Linked DNA regions of Nitrosopumilus sp. b3. The protein of the gene in region 1 binds, or shares a complex with, the protein of each later gene. Links are inferred from orthologs where the notes say so. Each region holds a gene or a part of one and is shown in the gene's direction. Other genes may lie near its edges.

Evidence for each region.
Region 2: C6990_RS08105 (region 1) and C6990_RS06335 share a complex: the UniProt entries of both Methanocaldococcus jannaschii proteins name them as parts of the 50S ribosomal subunit. The link is inferred for Nitrosopumilus sp. b3 from one-to-one orthologs.
Region 3: C6990_RS08105 (region 1) and C6990_RS04025 share a complex: the UniProt entries of both Methanocaldococcus jannaschii proteins name them as parts of the 50S ribosomal subunit. The link is inferred for Nitrosopumilus sp. b3 from one-to-one orthologs.
Region 4: C6990_RS08105 (region 1) and rpl7ae share a complex: the UniProt entries of both Methanocaldococcus jannaschii proteins name them as parts of the 50S ribosomal subunit. The link is inferred for Nitrosopumilus sp. b3 from one-to-one orthologs.
Region 5: C6990_RS08105 (region 1) and C6990_RS04015 share a complex: the UniProt entries of both Methanocaldococcus jannaschii proteins name them as parts of the 50S ribosomal subunit. The link is inferred for Nitrosopumilus sp. b3 from one-to-one orthologs.

The regions. Positions count from the first base shown.
Region 1 is NZ_MU078696.1:339,205-342,118, reverse strand. What follows is about bases 11-2,899. They hold C6990_RS08105 (50S ribosomal protein L19e), read left to right. Parts: upstream 11-1,171; coding sequence 1,172-1,627; downstream 1,628-2,899. Other genes in these bases: C6990_RS08090 (protein translocase SEC61 complex subunit gamma), read left to right, coding at 2,736-2,899; C6990_RS08095 (D-aminoacyl-tRNA deacylase), read right to left, coding at 1,920-2,696; C6990_RS08100 (MGMT family protein), read right to left, coding at 1,624-1,923; C6990_RS08110 (50S ribosomal protein L32e), read left to right, coding at 784-1,188; pckA (phosphoenolpyruvate carboxykinase (ATP)), read right to left, coding at 11-635. Outside these bases: more of pckA, read right to left, coding at 1-10; more of C6990_RS08090, read left to right, coding at 2,900-2,909; C6990_RS08085 (transcription elongation factor Spt5), read left to right, coding at 2,912-2,914. UniProt on the Methanocaldococcus jannaschii protein: Binds to the 23S rRNA.
Region 2 is NZ_MU078696.1:45,370-48,271, forward strand. Bases 26-2,902 are described here. They hold C6990_RS06335 (50S ribosomal protein L2), read left to right. Parts: upstream 26-1,035; coding sequence 1,036-1,770; downstream 1,771-2,902. Other genes in these bases: C6990_RS06330 (CDC48 family AAA ATPase), read right to left, coding at 26-932; C6990_RS06340 (acylphosphatase), read left to right, coding at 1,820-2,098; C6990_RS06345 (hypothetical protein), read right to left, coding at 2,095-2,427; C6990_RS06355 (TIGR00269 family protein), read right to left, coding at 2,805-2,902. Outside these bases: more of C6990_RS06330, read right to left, coding at 1-25. UniProt on the Methanocaldococcus jannaschii protein: One of the primary rRNA binding proteins. Required for association of the 30S and 50S subunits to form the 70S ribosome, for tRNA binding and peptide bond formation. It has been suggested to have peptidyltransferase activity; this is somewhat controversial.
Region 3 is NZ_MU078694.1:346,389-349,412, forward strand. What follows is about bases 1-2,999. They hold C6990_RS04025 (50S ribosomal protein L23), read left to right. Parts: upstream 1-1,366; coding sequence 1,367-1,633; downstream 1,634-2,999. Other genes in these bases: C6990_RS04015 (50S ribosomal protein L3), read left to right, coding at 1-558; rplD (50S ribosomal protein L4), read left to right, coding at 558-1,370; C6990_RS04030 (30S ribosomal protein S19), read left to right, coding at 1,678-2,073; C6990_RS04035 (50S ribosomal protein L22), read left to right, coding at 2,079-2,537; C6990_RS04040 (30S ribosomal protein S3), read left to right, coding at 2,540-2,999. Outside these bases: more of C6990_RS04040, read left to right, coding at 3,000-3,024. UniProt on the Methanocaldococcus jannaschii protein: Binds to 23S rRNA. One of the proteins that surrounds the polypeptide exit tunnel on the outside of the ribosome.
Region 4 is NZ_MU078696.1:152,065-154,826, forward strand. Bases 21-2,757 are described here. They hold rpl7ae (50S ribosomal protein L7Ae), read left to right. Parts: upstream 21-1,064; coding sequence 1,065-1,451; downstream 1,452-2,757. Other genes in these bases: glmM (phosphoglucosamine mutase), read left to right, coding at 21-1,002; C6990_RS06985 (30S ribosomal protein S28e), read left to right, coding at 1,448-1,660; C6990_RS06990 (50S ribosomal protein L24e), read left to right, coding at 1,671-1,871; ndk (nucleoside-diphosphate kinase), read left to right, coding at 1,874-2,275; infB (translation initiation factor IF-2), read left to right, coding at 2,282-2,757. Outside these bases: more of glmM, read left to right, coding at 1-20; more of infB, read left to right, coding at 2,758-2,762. UniProt on the Methanocaldococcus jannaschii protein: Multifunctional RNA-binding protein that recognizes the K-turn motif in ribosomal RNA, the RNA component of RNase P, box H/ACA, box C/D and box C'/D' sRNAs.
Region 5 is NZ_MU078694.1:344,952-347,949, forward strand. The notes cover bases 26-2,998. They hold C6990_RS04015 (50S ribosomal protein L3), read left to right. Parts: upstream 26-1,002; coding sequence 1,003-1,995; downstream 1,996-2,998. Other genes in these bases: C6990_RS04010 (putative RNA uridine N3 methyltransferase), read left to right, coding at 26-798; rplD (50S ribosomal protein L4), read left to right, coding at 1,995-2,807; C6990_RS04025 (50S ribosomal protein L23), read left to right, coding at 2,804-2,998. Outside these bases: more of C6990_RS04010, read left to right, coding at 1-25. UniProt on the Methanocaldococcus jannaschii protein: One of the primary rRNA binding proteins, it binds directly near the 3'-end of the 23S rRNA, where it nucleates assembly of the 50S subunit.

The DNA.
Region 1 (2,914 bases):
TTCATCACACCAAACATTGACTTTTTCATTTCTCCTGCATACTCTGTTCCGCCAATCAAAACAATTTTTCTAGTCAAGTCAATTAGGATAAAGACATCAGTTCTTGTTCCATCAATTTCGGGATTTGCTTCAAAGTCGTTAATACATAAAATTGTAAATTCTGGTTCGTGATTTTCAAGTTCTTCTTTTGTTGGTCTGATGAATAGATTCCTTGAGAACATGCTTTGCCACACATGATCATTTATGACTCTAATTGGTAAACGGGTATTAGGGTCTGCCCCAACAAATCCATCAAAGACATAAAGCTCCTTGTTATCAACAAAGTTTTTCATTTTCTCTAAGAGTTTTTCAAATTTGCCAGTTGGGAACTGATGATTGATTTTGCCCCAATCAATAGTATCATGAGTTTTATCATCAAATACAATAAATCGGTCATCAGGTGAACGGCCCGTATATTTTCCAGTATTGACTGAAAGGGAGCCTGTGGAATTTACTACGCCCTCTTTTCTCTCAACTGCAATTGAGACCATCTCCTCAACACTGAGATTTCTATGTACTTTTGATGGATTGATTCCAAACTCCTTTAGCTGGGAAGAAAATTTGTCAGTTACTGAATTACCTACTACTTGGGTCAGAGGATTTGGCCTCCAAAAGTAATTTTATCAATCCCAGGCTGGTTCATGAGATATCGATCCGCCTAAAGTTTCCTTATTATCTTTTTCTTATAGGGAATTATCTTTTTGTCTAGGAACGTATTTATTCCAAAATTCAAGACTCAAATTGATGCCTATCAATAAGGACAAGATTGCAAAGAGACAGGAAGTAAAGGAACACAATCCAGACTTTGTAAGACCAGAAAGCTGGCGTTATGTTAGACTACAGACTAACTGGAGAAAACCAAAAGGTATCGATCATCATCAGAGAAAACAAAAGAGTAGAGGCCGTCCAGGACTTGTAAAAGTAGGATATGGAGGACCAAAAGAAGCAAGAGGATTGCACCCATCAGGATATACAGATAATTTAGTATTCAATTTATCAGACTTGGAAAAACTAGATCCAAAAAAAGACGGAGTTAGATTCGGACACAGTGTTGGAACTAGAAAGAGAAAGGAAATCATCGTAAAAGCAATTGAAAATAAATTTAAAATTTTTAATGCGAGAGTGAGTGCAAGTGGTAGTAAATCTTAACGCAAAGAAGAGACTCGCATCTAGAGTCACAGGAGTCGGAATTCACAGAATCAAATTCGATACTGATCATCTCGATGACATTGCAGATGCAATTACTAGAGAAAACATCCGTAGTCTTATCACTGCAAATACAATCAAGATAAAACCATTTGTCGGAACATCTAGAGGAAGAGCACAATTCAAAAAAGAACAGAGAAAGAAGAGAGGTACAACTCAAGGTTCAAAACAAGGAAGAAAAGGTGCAAGAGTTGGTAAAAAAGAAGTTTATGTTGCTAAAGTTCGTTCATTAAGAAGATTACTAAAGATTGCAAAGGACAGAAAGGACTTGACAAATCCGGAATTCTGGGAACTCTACAAAAAAGTAGGCGGTAATACTGTTAGAAATAAAGCACACCTCAGACTGCTCATGGATGAAATCAGAGAAAAGAGAAAAGACTAGAACAGATAAACTGTATTTTCTAAATTCATAATTTTACCATTTTTTATCTCAATACCTTCATCACTTAGCATCTTTGTTTTAATGTGCTCCCCATATGCATAGCCCCCAACTTTTCCTGTAGACATTACAACTCTATGACATGGAATAATTACAGGGTATGGGTTCTTGTTCATTATTCTTCCAACAACTCTCTGTCCATTTTTTAGTCCAACTGCTTTTGCCAGCTCACCATAAGTTGTGATTTGGCCTTTGGGAACCTGGAGTAATTTTTTGTAAATCTTTTGTTCGAGATTCAAAGTTTGATTACCTCAAGATCTGTTGATTCAAGTAAATCAAGTACTTTTTGTTTATCTGAACCCAAGCCTTTCCAGTCCAATAGTGCAGCAGTTGCCATTTTGTTTTGCGATAAAATATGGGAAAACAGTTCTGAATCAAGACTCTCAAGTGCATGCTTTGGAATGACAGTTCCAAGTGCATACTTTCCATCAAGGAGCTCATCTGTAAACTTTGAGGGATAGTGGGTACCACCAAAGCAGATAGCTACTGGGTTTTTAGGAATTGGATTAGACATCACATCATTTACCAATAATGCAACAGAATGGCAAAGAGATTCATCAGTCCACTGTTTTTCAGTTGTACCAATCTCTATGAAGATTGATGGTTTTTTCAATGCAGTAGGACCGTGGTGTGTGGCCTCTATGGTAATTTGAAAATCTGAAAACTTTAATTTGTTTTTCTTTAATTTTTTAAGATAAGCCTTTTGGAGATCAGGATGGGGAATTGCAACTTGTCTGTCATTTCCTCCAAACTTTGCCTCTGAGAAATTTCCCGTACTATGACATGTCAAAGCCAGCTGTCCGGACTCTGCTGCATGTTTTGAGAGAAACACAAATCCATCATAATCATATTTTTCTTCCAGCCAATCAGCTGAAATTGCAGGGGTGGGAATGATTAGCAAGTCATAATTTTTTCCACGAAAAACATCACCGTCTTTGGTCATCCTCTTTGAAAGAAATTTTGCCATATTGTGACCAGCTGGGTCATCTTGATACGCAATTAGTAGTTCCATGAGATAAGGAATATAAGGACACCATATTAATTTCCACCAATGAACCCTAGGCAGACTTTGAAGAATATGGCAAATACCATGAAAATGGCGAAAAAACCTGACAAAGATGAGTACCAGCAGCACCTTAGACTCGTATTATTGGGAATTGGAGGAGTCGGATTAGTTGGATTTACCATACAGTTTGTCTTTTCGGTAATTACATTTGGACGGTAAAATTG
Region 2 (2,902 bases), 290 kb from region 1 along the record:
CTAGCTTCTAGACCATCCATTAATGACAACATCTGAGAAACAACTCTTCTTTCAACTTCTCCAGTAACTTCTTCTCTTTTTGGAGCAATGGAATCTATTTCATCCACAAAGATAATTGATGGAGCTTTTTCTCTTGCCTCTTTGAAAATTTCTCTTAGTCTAGCTTCACTTTCTCCGTAAAACTTACTCATAATTTCAGGACCAGAGATACTGATAAAATGTGCATTACTTTCATTGGCTACTGCTTTTGCAAGTAATGTCTTACCTGTTCCAGGAGGGCCATACAATAAGACACCTTTTGGTGCTTCTATTCCCAACTTTTCAAAAATCTCTGGATGTCTTAATGGAAGCTCAATCATCTCTCTGACTTTCTTAATCTCATCTGTTAAACCACCAATGTCTTCATAGGTTACTTGTGGAACTCCACGTAATGTTTCTCCTTTTTCTGCAATATGAAAAACAGTTTTTTGAGTCACTAAAACAGCATCTGCTGCGGGAGTAACTCCAATAACTTGAAAAGTTAAACGACCACCAAAATATGGTACCATTACATTATCACCTTTAATCAAAGGAACACTTTCTAGGGCATCTGCAAGATATCTTTCATCAATTGGAGGAATTGCTTCTAATGGAGCAACTACTACTTTTTCTGCAGCAACTGCTTTTATTTTTCTAACAGAAATTGTATCTCCAATGGCAATTCCTGAATTATTTCTTCCAAGCCCATCGATTCTAATAATTCCCTTTCCTTCATCAGATGGATACAAAGGAAGGCATTTTGCAACTGTTCTTCTTTTACCTTTAATTTCGATAACATCGCCTGTAGAGGCATTTAGAGTATCCATAGAATCATAATCTATTCTGGCTACTCCTCTCCCAACATCTCTGGTATATGCTTCAAGAACTTTGAGAGAAAGACCGCTTTGGCTCATACAGAAATGCCCTCTGTCTAATTTTTATACCTTTGTGGTAATTTTCTTAACTTACAATAGACATCACAAGCTTAAAATCCTCTTTACGTAGGAAACGATCAACATGGGTAAGAGACCATTAGTTCGAAGACGTGGCCGTGGAGGAATGCAGTTTAGATCTACATCTACTGGTAAAGTAGGCTCCAAAGCAAATTATCCTCGTTTTCCACTTGCAGAACAACATGAAGGAGAAATTATCGATTTGGTTCACGAACGTGGACGAGAAGCACCATTAGCCAAGATTAGATTTGAAGATGGTTCAGTTTCTTATGTTCCAGCAATTTTGGGAGCTAAAGTAGGTGAAATTTTACAATTTGGATTAAAATCAGAAATTCAGAAAGGCAATGTAATTAGTGTACAAAATATCCCTGATGGTACAATTGTCTGTAATATTGAAAAGAATTTTGGAGATGGTGGTGCTATTGTTAAATCTGCAGGTACTAATGCAACTATTTTCTCTCATGGTGATGAGGGAGTTACTGTTAAACTACCATCTGGAAGATTTACTACTCTAAATCCAAAGAATAGAGCAATGATTGGTACTCTAGCTGGTGGTGGAGCAAGTGAACGACATTTTATGAGTGCAGGTAACAAATGGCGTAGTTTTAAGGCTAAAGGAAAGAAATATCCAATTGTTAGAGGTGTTGCTCAAGCAGCTTATGTTCACCCACATGGTGGTGGTCGTCATCAACACGTCGGACAAAGTTCAACTGTTTCAAGAGATGCTCCTCCTGGTGCAAAGGTAGGAAGTATTGCTGCTAGAAAAACTGGTAGAGCTAGAATTAAAGAAAGGAAATAGTTTTTCTTTAACCTAAAATTGATTAATGACTCTTTGAAATCTATCTCTAATGTCAAAACAACGAATTAGAATTTTTGTAACAGGTAGAGTACAAGGAGTTTTTTTCCGTCAGACATTAAAAGCAAAAGCAAAACAAAACAATGTTTACGGCTGGGTCAAAAATTTGAAGGATGGTCGTGTTGAAGCTGTTTTAGAAGGAGACACAGAAAATGTTACTCGATTAATTGAATGGGCTCATGGTGGACCTGCCAATGCAATTGTTGAAGATATAGAAATACGAAATGAAAAATTCAGTGGAGAATTTTCAAAATTTGATGTAGCGTATTAGTGAATTTTTTCAAATGCTTCTTTAATCATATTTCCAAATTCTAAAATATTTTGTTCTTTTCTAATCTCAATAATCCTTATGGGTTCTTTTCTACTTTTTTGAATTTTAATAATTACTCCTTCCCTTTGAGGTTCTACATCTGCAAACCATCTAAAAGTAATTGATTTACAAAAAACAACTCTATGCATCCTAATATCTTCAACTACATTTTCTCCTAAAGAGAAACAAAATTCTCTAATGGAATCAAAAAGAGGTAATACTAAACTAGGAATTTGTCTCTTAAAGTCTTCATAATCTCTTTTATTTCCAAATGAGATTATTCCTTCCATGAATCTCCTGTTATGATTGAAATTATAAAGGTAGTAGATCTGCTGGTTCCAGTCTAGACGAATAGCCCCATTTCAAGGCATACAAGATCCGCCACGTTGACGAGGAAGCGTGGATGCTCCACCTTAGGATTGCTCCCTCCCGGACCTCATCCCTTTCGATGGTTCGGTCTTAGAAGTTATCCCTTCGGATATTTCTAGTCCTGCAACCACCCGCCTCGGCGTGATTTCATTTCCGCACACCAAGCGGGAATTACCCATCTAGAGATTTACCCAACAGTTGCTGATCTCTGCATATAGCCGGTTTCAGAACAGGGCACGGCTGGCACCCTAATCCTACCTACTACCATTAATTCTAAAAAAAGTATGTTATATTTGCATTAGGTTTGATTTTCTTTAAGTTTTAAAACTATATTGCAAACTGAGCATATGTTTCCAGTACATTCAGTCCCACATTTTTTACAAGTCGTTTTTTCTT
Region 3 (3,024 bases), on another replicon or contig:
TCACCTAGAGCAGCAGGACTAGAACAAAAGAAGCCTTACATTTTTGAAGCATCAGTAAGTGGCGGAGACATACAAAAGCAGTTTACACATGTAAAAGAGTTACTTGGAAAAGAAATTAAGATTGATCAAATATTTGAGACGGGTGCAACTGTAGATGTTGCAGCAATTACTAAAGGTAAAGGATGGCAAGGTGTAATTCAAAGATGGGGTGTAAAAAAGAAACAACACAAATCAAGAAAGACAGTTAGAGAAGTTGGTTCACTTGGCCCAATTTCTCCACAAAGTGTCATGTATACAGTACCAAGAGCAGGACAGATGGGATTCCATCAACGAATAGAATACGATAAACGAATAATGATTATGGGTAATGCCAATGACGAACAAATTAAAATCAATCCAGACGGAGGATTCAAGCACTTTGGACTTGTTAAAGGGGATTTCATTATTCTAAAAGGATCAGTTCCAGGAACATATAGAAGATTAATCAAACTGAGAAGTCAAATCAGAAATGTACCAGCTAAAGTCACAAAGCCAAATATTTTGGAGGTAGTCATCTAATGAAAACAGCCATCCACACTACAACTGGAACAAAAGATGGAGAAGTAGAATTACCACTTGTATTTTCCACACCATTTAGAAGAGAATTAATTCACAAAGCTTTCACTAATTTAACATCCCACAAATTCCAACCACAGGGAAGACATCCATCTGCAGGTCAAGATGTAGTTGCAGATTCCAATGATCCACCAACAGGTCAAGGGGTTTCTCGTGTTGCAAGAAGTACAGGTGGTGGCGGTGGTCGACAAGGTCAAGGTGCAGAAGTAGCATCCACTAGAGGAGGAAGACAAGCACATCCGCCAATTGTAGCCAAAGTAATTTACAAAAAATTAAACAAAAAAGAAAACAAATTGGCATTATGTTCTGCAATTGCTGCTACAGCATCAAAAGAACTTGTAGGTCAACGAGGCCACAAAATAGAAGGCATTGAATCATTTCCAATTATCGTATCAGATGATATTGAAGCAATTTCAAAAACTAATGAGATGACCAAAGTATTGGATGCATTAAAACTCACACAGGATGTAGAAAGATTAGAATCAAGAAAATCACGTTCTGGTCAATCAAGACTCAGAGGAAGAAGTAAAAAAGTTGGAAAGAGTGTTTTGTTTGTTACCAAAGACGATTCAAATATCAAAAAAGCAATTGGAGCATTACCAGGAGTAGAAGCAAGAAGTGTCAAAGACTTAAGTGTATTAGATTTAGCACCAGGTTCTGATCCAATTAGGCTAACTGTATATTCCAAATCTGCAATTGAGGAAATTGGAAAGATAAAATCAACACATCTAGAGGTTATGGTGAAAACACAATGAATGTAGATCAAGCAAATAAAATTATTTTAAAACCATACATAACTGAAAAAACATTTGCCATGGTAGAAAATGAAAGTAAAATTTGTTTCATTGTAGAAAGATCTGCAAGCAAGCCAGAAATTGCCGAAGCTGTAAAATCACTTTACAATCAAAATGTCACTAATGTCAATACTGCAAGAACAATTTATGGCAAAAAAGCATTTGTTCAATTTGAAAATACCGAAAAAGCCAGAGATTTGGCAACCAAGATAGGAATGCTATAATATGGACCACAAAACTCGAAGTACATTAACAGAGGAGAAGAAGGTTGGTTAAAGAATTTCTATACAGAGGCATTCCAAAAGAGGAGCTTGATAGTTTGTCCTTAGAAAAATTATTCTTACTATTCAATTCCAGACAAAGAAGATCTCTTACAAGAGGAATCACCGATGGAAAAAGAAAATTGATTGAAGAAATTAAATCTGCAAAAGCAGGCAAAGTAAAAAACCCTATCAAAACCCATGTCAGAGATTTGATTATTTTACCATACATGGTAGGCGTCACAGTAAATGTATTTTCAGGAAAAGAATTCCGTCCAGTTAACATCACAACAGAGATGATCGGGCATTATTTAGGAGAATATGTAATAACAAACAAGAGAGTTTCACACGGAGCACCAGGTGTAGGTGCATCAAGATCCAGTCTCTACGTACCACTAAAGTGATTATTATGGGTAGATTCGATTACGCTTTCCAAAATTATGATGCAACAAGACATGTGCGTTCATCATTAAGAGAAAAAGACATCTCACACAAACATGCACGTGAAGTAGCAGTTTCTATCAAAGGGCTATCAATTGAAAAAGCAAGAGACTACCTTATTGCAGTAATTAACAAAAAAAGAGCAGTTGCATTTAGAAGATATAAAAATCAAGTTGGCCACAAAGCAGATCCTGGTATGATGTCAGGACGATATCCACAAAAAACTGCAAAAGAATTCATCAAAGTTTTAGATAATTTAGAATCAAATGCAGAATACAAAGGAATGGATTTAGATAGATTAAGAATCGTGAATGCTACCGTTCACAAAGGAGTTATTGTTAAAAGATTTATTCCAAGAGCTATGGGAAGGGCAACTCCCAAAAACAATGTATTGACCCACGTAGAATTGGTGGCACAGGAGATTTAGATATGTCAGCAGTCAAAAATGTAATCAAAGATAACTACAACATGATGCTTCTCAAAGATTATCTTAGAGAGGCAATTAAAGATGCAGGATTTTCACATGCAGAGATATCAAAAACACCAGTTGGTACAAGGGTTGCATTACATGTTACTAGACCAGGAATCGTCATTGGAAGAAAAGGTTCTGGAATCAGAGCACTAACAGACAAACTAGCATCAGATTTTGGATTAAAAAATCCACAAATTTCAGTAGTAGAAATTGAAAAACCAGAATTAGCACCTAGTGTAATGTGTAATAGAATGGCAGCACATCTTGAAAGAGGTACTGCCTTTAGAAGAGCAACCATGTGGACTTTAAAACAAATCATGGAAAATGGTGCAATGGGAGTTCAAATTACAATTTCAGGTAAACTTAGAGGGGATCGTTCTGCGTTTGAGAAACATACAGCAGGAATATTGCCAAGAGCAGGTCATCACGCAGAGGTTATTGT
Region 4 (2,762 bases), 190 kb from region 1 along the record:
CGAGATGATGAATTAATAATTGAAGATATTTACCTTAAAAAAAACTGGATTACAAATCCTCCCAAATGGGGTACTACAGGAACAGAGGAGAGGACAATTGAGACCTACCTTAATGGAATTTTGGCTCATATTGATTCTAGTATTATAGAATCAAAAAAGTTTAGAGTTGTTTTAGATTTAGGAAATGGTGCACAGGCAGTATCTGCACCAGATTTTTGTAAAAAGTTACAGTGTGAAACTTTTTTGGTAAATCAAAATATTGATGGCAATTTCCCAGGACGAGGTTCAGAGCCAACACCTCAAAACCTCTCAGCACTTTCAAAGACAGTACTTGAAAATCATGCAGATGTTGGAATTGCTTTTGATGGTGATGGGGATAGAAGTATCTTTTGTGATGATAAAGGTAATATTTTAACTGGTGACAAGTCTGCACTTTTACTAACCCAACATATCTTATCGAATAACCCAAACTCTTTGGTTGTAACTTGTTTGAATTCAGGATCTAATATAGAAAAAATTTCTGAGAAGTTTAATTCCAAAGTTATCCGTACCAAAGTTGGAAGTGTTGAAGTGTCCCGAAAGATGGTTCCAACTAATGCTTTAATTGGATTTGAAGAAAATGGTGGATTCATGTATGGCAAGCATAACCAAGTAAGAGATGGTTGTATGACATTAGGATTAATGCTTGATCTTTTAGCAACTTCTGGAAAATCCCTTTCTGATGAGGTTTCTCTTTTACCTCCTTCCTTTACTACAAAGGACAAGGTATCATGCCCCCCTGAAAAAGTAGTAGAATTGATCTCTTCTCTTAAAGAAGCGTTCCCAAACTCAGATGTCACAGATGGAATCAAAATTTCAAATGATCCCAAAAACTGGGTAATGATTAGACCTAGTGGAACAGAACCAATAGTTAGAGTATATGCAGAAGCTGAAAATCAAGATAAACTAGACTCTTTGATGTCTGAATACCTCAAAAAAGTCAAGACAATCATTTCCCGATAACACTTTTAAAACCATTCCAACGTTTTGAGAGAATGGAGAATGAACCCTAAGGGTGACGAAGTATGGGAAAATCATATTATGTTAAATTTGAAACGCCAGAGGACCTCGTAAATCCAATCTTAGAGGCAGTTAGAGTAGCATCAACTAGCGGTAAAGTAAAGAAAGGAACTAACGAAGCCACAAAGGCAATCGAACGTGGTACTAGCAAACTAATTGTTATCGCTGAAGATGTAGAACCACCTGAGGTAGTAGCACATCTTCCAATTCTATGTGAGGAACAAGGTGCAGCATATGCATTTGTACCAAACAAACAAGAATTAGGTAAGTCTTTGGGTATTGATATCACTTCTGCCGCTGCAGCAATTTTGGATGCTGGTGATGCACAACACATCGTAGACCAAGTTGTATCATCAATTGCTAAAATTAAAGGCGGTAAGACTGAAGAATGAGTCAAAACGCTGAAGAAGTAGTTCAATCTGAAATTATTCAAATTGTTGGACGAACTGGCATTGCTGGTGAAGTTATTCAGGTTAGAGTGAAAGTTCTTACTGGTAAAGATAAAGGTAGAATACTTACAAGAAACGTCAAAGGATCTGTTAGAGTAGGAGAAATTCTAATGCTAAGAGAAACAGAGAGAGAAGCAAAGAAAATCAAATAGGTGATATGATATGAGTCTTTTAGTTAAACCATGTAATTTCTGTGACAGACCTGTCGCCAAAGGTTCTGGAACAATGCTTGCCAAAAATGATGGAACCGTTTTATGGTTTTGCTCTTCAAAATGCAAAAAGAATATGCTAGAATTAAAACGTGATCCAAGAAAATTAAAGTGGACAAAGAAATACGTCAAAGGCGGCATTAGAAAGAAGTAGCATTGACTGAACAATCTCTATTCATTGTAAAACCAGATGCAGTAGCTAGAAATCTAGTTGGTGAAGTAATATCAAGATTTGAAAAAAAAGGATTCAAACTAATAAAATTAAAGATGTTTACATTTTCTCAACAACAAGCAGAGAACTTTTACGGTGTGCATAAAGACAAACCATTCTTTGGTGAATTGACATCCTTTATCACATCAGGACCTGTAGTTGCAGCAATTATTGAAGGTAATAATGCAATTGCAACTACTAGAATAATGATTGGAGCTACAAAATCATTTGAAGCTGAACCTGGTTCCATAAGAGGAGATTATGGATTAGGATTTAGTGAAAACATTATTCACGCATCAGATTCACAAGAAAGTTTTGATCACGAATCGAGGGTAGCATTTGAGTGATCTGATTTGCAAATTCGTCAGCCCATAGTGGCAGTTCTTGGTCACGTAGACTCTGGAAAAACATCTCTTTTAGATAGAATTCGTGGAACTGGGGTTCAAGGTAGAGAAGCAGGAGGTATTACTCAACATATTGGTGCAAGCTTTCTTCCATCTGAGACAATCAAAGAAACATGTGGAATACTATACAAAAAACTTGAACAGGCAGAACACAAGGTACCTGGAATTTTAGTAATAGATACACCCGGACATGAAGTTTTTACAAATCTTCGTTCACGTGGGGGTTCAGCTGCTGATATTGCAATTTTAGTAGTTGATGTAAATCGTGGATTTCAACCGCAAACCAATGAAAGTCTGAAAATCTTGCAGAGCAGGAAAGTGCCTTTTGTAGTAGCTCTGAACAAATGTGATCAAATTTCTGGATGGAGAAAATCAGAAACAAAATTCATTTCCCAAGCAATCAAAGAACAAGACGCATCAATTCAGACTG
Region 5 (2,998 bases), on another replicon or contig:
GCCATTCCAGAGTCTGCGTTATCTGATGAATCACTCAAGATAGACAAAACAAGAAAAATTTCAGTTCTAGCAAGAGCATGTGCAATTTTTAAAATTGATACGATATTTGTCTACCAAGAAGGAAACAATAGAAATGATGGAAGTCTATTGGTAATGATTTTAAAATATTTAGAGACACCTCAATTTTTGAGAAGAAGGTTATTTCCAAAGATGAATGATTTAAAATTTGCAGGAGTGTTGCAGCCACTTAAAATCCCGAGTCATATTACTCCAGTTAATTCTAAAAAAATAAGTCCCGGTGATATCAGAGAAGGTATTGTAATCAGTGTGAAAGGTAAACGATTTGTTGATGTTGGGATTAATCAATTAATACCATTTTTTGGAAAAACATCCATAGGTAAAAGAGTAACAGTGCAATTCAAAGAAGGTTATCCAAAATTATCAGTAAAAGAGATAGACAAAAGAGAGGTTCCATTCTATTGGGGATATTCTGTAAAAGAGAGAGCAAACTTATTTTCAATTTTGTCAGAATGGAAAGGAAACATAATCATTACATCAAGAAAAGGTAAAACTGCAACTAAAGAGCAAATTTCCAAATATGTAAAATCAGATCAACCTACACTCGTAGTTTTTGGATCTCCCGAAAAAGGCATTCATGAAATACTTGGCGGAAAAATGAAAAATGTTCAAAATGCAAAATCATTGAATTTTTTTCCCAATCAAGCTACAGAAACTGTGCGTCTAGAGGAGGCGTTACTTGGAACATTGGCAATAATTAATGCACAGAGTACCTCATAAAATGCCAGAAAGAAAAAATTTTCTATTATTTGCCATTACAGTGGGAGTTGCAGGTATTATTATTGGTGGAATAACAATTTGGAACATGGCATTAGATTTGTTAAATCCATAAAAATTTAGGCACTTATCGTTAACTCGAATTTTTTTTATGGTTAACGACATCTCACATGGTTTAATAGAGGGATTTCAAGATGCGATTTATCCATGGGCGCTAGAAAAAACCATCAACCACGTAGAGGAAGTCTTGCGTATTCACCAAGAGCACGTGCAAAAAGTATGGAGGCACGTATTAGAGCATGGCCAAAATTAAATTCAGAAGAGCCAAAAATATTAGCTCACTGTGGATTCAAAGCTGGATGTGTCCAGATAGTAAGTATAGACGATAGGGAAAAAGTTCCAAATGCAGGAAAACAACTCGTCAGTCTTGGAACAGTTCTAGTAACACCACCAGTACTAATTTTAGGAATTAGAGGATATTCAAAAGATCATGATGGAATGCATGCAGAATTTGACGTATATGCAGATGACATTCCAAAATACATATCAAAAGAAATTACAGTAAAAAACAAAGAAGGGGCACTAGACAATGCAGAAAAATCTCTTCGAAAAATTAAAGAAATTTTTGCAATAGTAGCAGTATCACCTAGAGCAGCAGGACTAGAACAAAAGAAGCCTTACATTTTTGAAGCATCAGTAAGTGGCGGAGACATACAAAAGCAGTTTACACATGTAAAAGAGTTACTTGGAAAAGAAATTAAGATTGATCAAATATTTGAGACGGGTGCAACTGTAGATGTTGCAGCAATTACTAAAGGTAAAGGATGGCAAGGTGTAATTCAAAGATGGGGTGTAAAAAAGAAACAACACAAATCAAGAAAGACAGTTAGAGAAGTTGGTTCACTTGGCCCAATTTCTCCACAAAGTGTCATGTATACAGTACCAAGAGCAGGACAGATGGGATTCCATCAACGAATAGAATACGATAAACGAATAATGATTATGGGTAATGCCAATGACGAACAAATTAAAATCAATCCAGACGGAGGATTCAAGCACTTTGGACTTGTTAAAGGGGATTTCATTATTCTAAAAGGATCAGTTCCAGGAACATATAGAAGATTAATCAAACTGAGAAGTCAAATCAGAAATGTACCAGCTAAAGTCACAAAGCCAAATATTTTGGAGGTAGTCATCTAATGAAAACAGCCATCCACACTACAACTGGAACAAAAGATGGAGAAGTAGAATTACCACTTGTATTTTCCACACCATTTAGAAGAGAATTAATTCACAAAGCTTTCACTAATTTAACATCCCACAAATTCCAACCACAGGGAAGACATCCATCTGCAGGTCAAGATGTAGTTGCAGATTCCAATGATCCACCAACAGGTCAAGGGGTTTCTCGTGTTGCAAGAAGTACAGGTGGTGGCGGTGGTCGACAAGGTCAAGGTGCAGAAGTAGCATCCACTAGAGGAGGAAGACAAGCACATCCGCCAATTGTAGCCAAAGTAATTTACAAAAAATTAAACAAAAAAGAAAACAAATTGGCATTATGTTCTGCAATTGCTGCTACAGCATCAAAAGAACTTGTAGGTCAACGAGGCCACAAAATAGAAGGCATTGAATCATTTCCAATTATCGTATCAGATGATATTGAAGCAATTTCAAAAACTAATGAGATGACCAAAGTATTGGATGCATTAAAACTCACACAGGATGTAGAAAGATTAGAATCAAGAAAATCACGTTCTGGTCAATCAAGACTCAGAGGAAGAAGTAAAAAAGTTGGAAAGAGTGTTTTGTTTGTTACCAAAGACGATTCAAATATCAAAAAAGCAATTGGAGCATTACCAGGAGTAGAAGCAAGAAGTGTCAAAGACTTAAGTGTATTAGATTTAGCACCAGGTTCTGATCCAATTAGGCTAACTGTATATTCCAAATCTGCAATTGAGGAAATTGGAAAGATAAAATCAACACATCTAGAGGTTATGGTGAAAACACAATGAATGTAGATCAAGCAAATAAAATTATTTTAAAACCATACATAACTGAAAAAACATTTGCCATGGTAGAAAATGAAAGTAAAATTTGTTTCATTGTAGAAAGATCTGCAAGCAAGCCAGAAATTGCCGAAGCTGTAAAATCACTTTACAATCAAAATGTCACTAATGTCAATACTGCAAGAACAATTTATGGC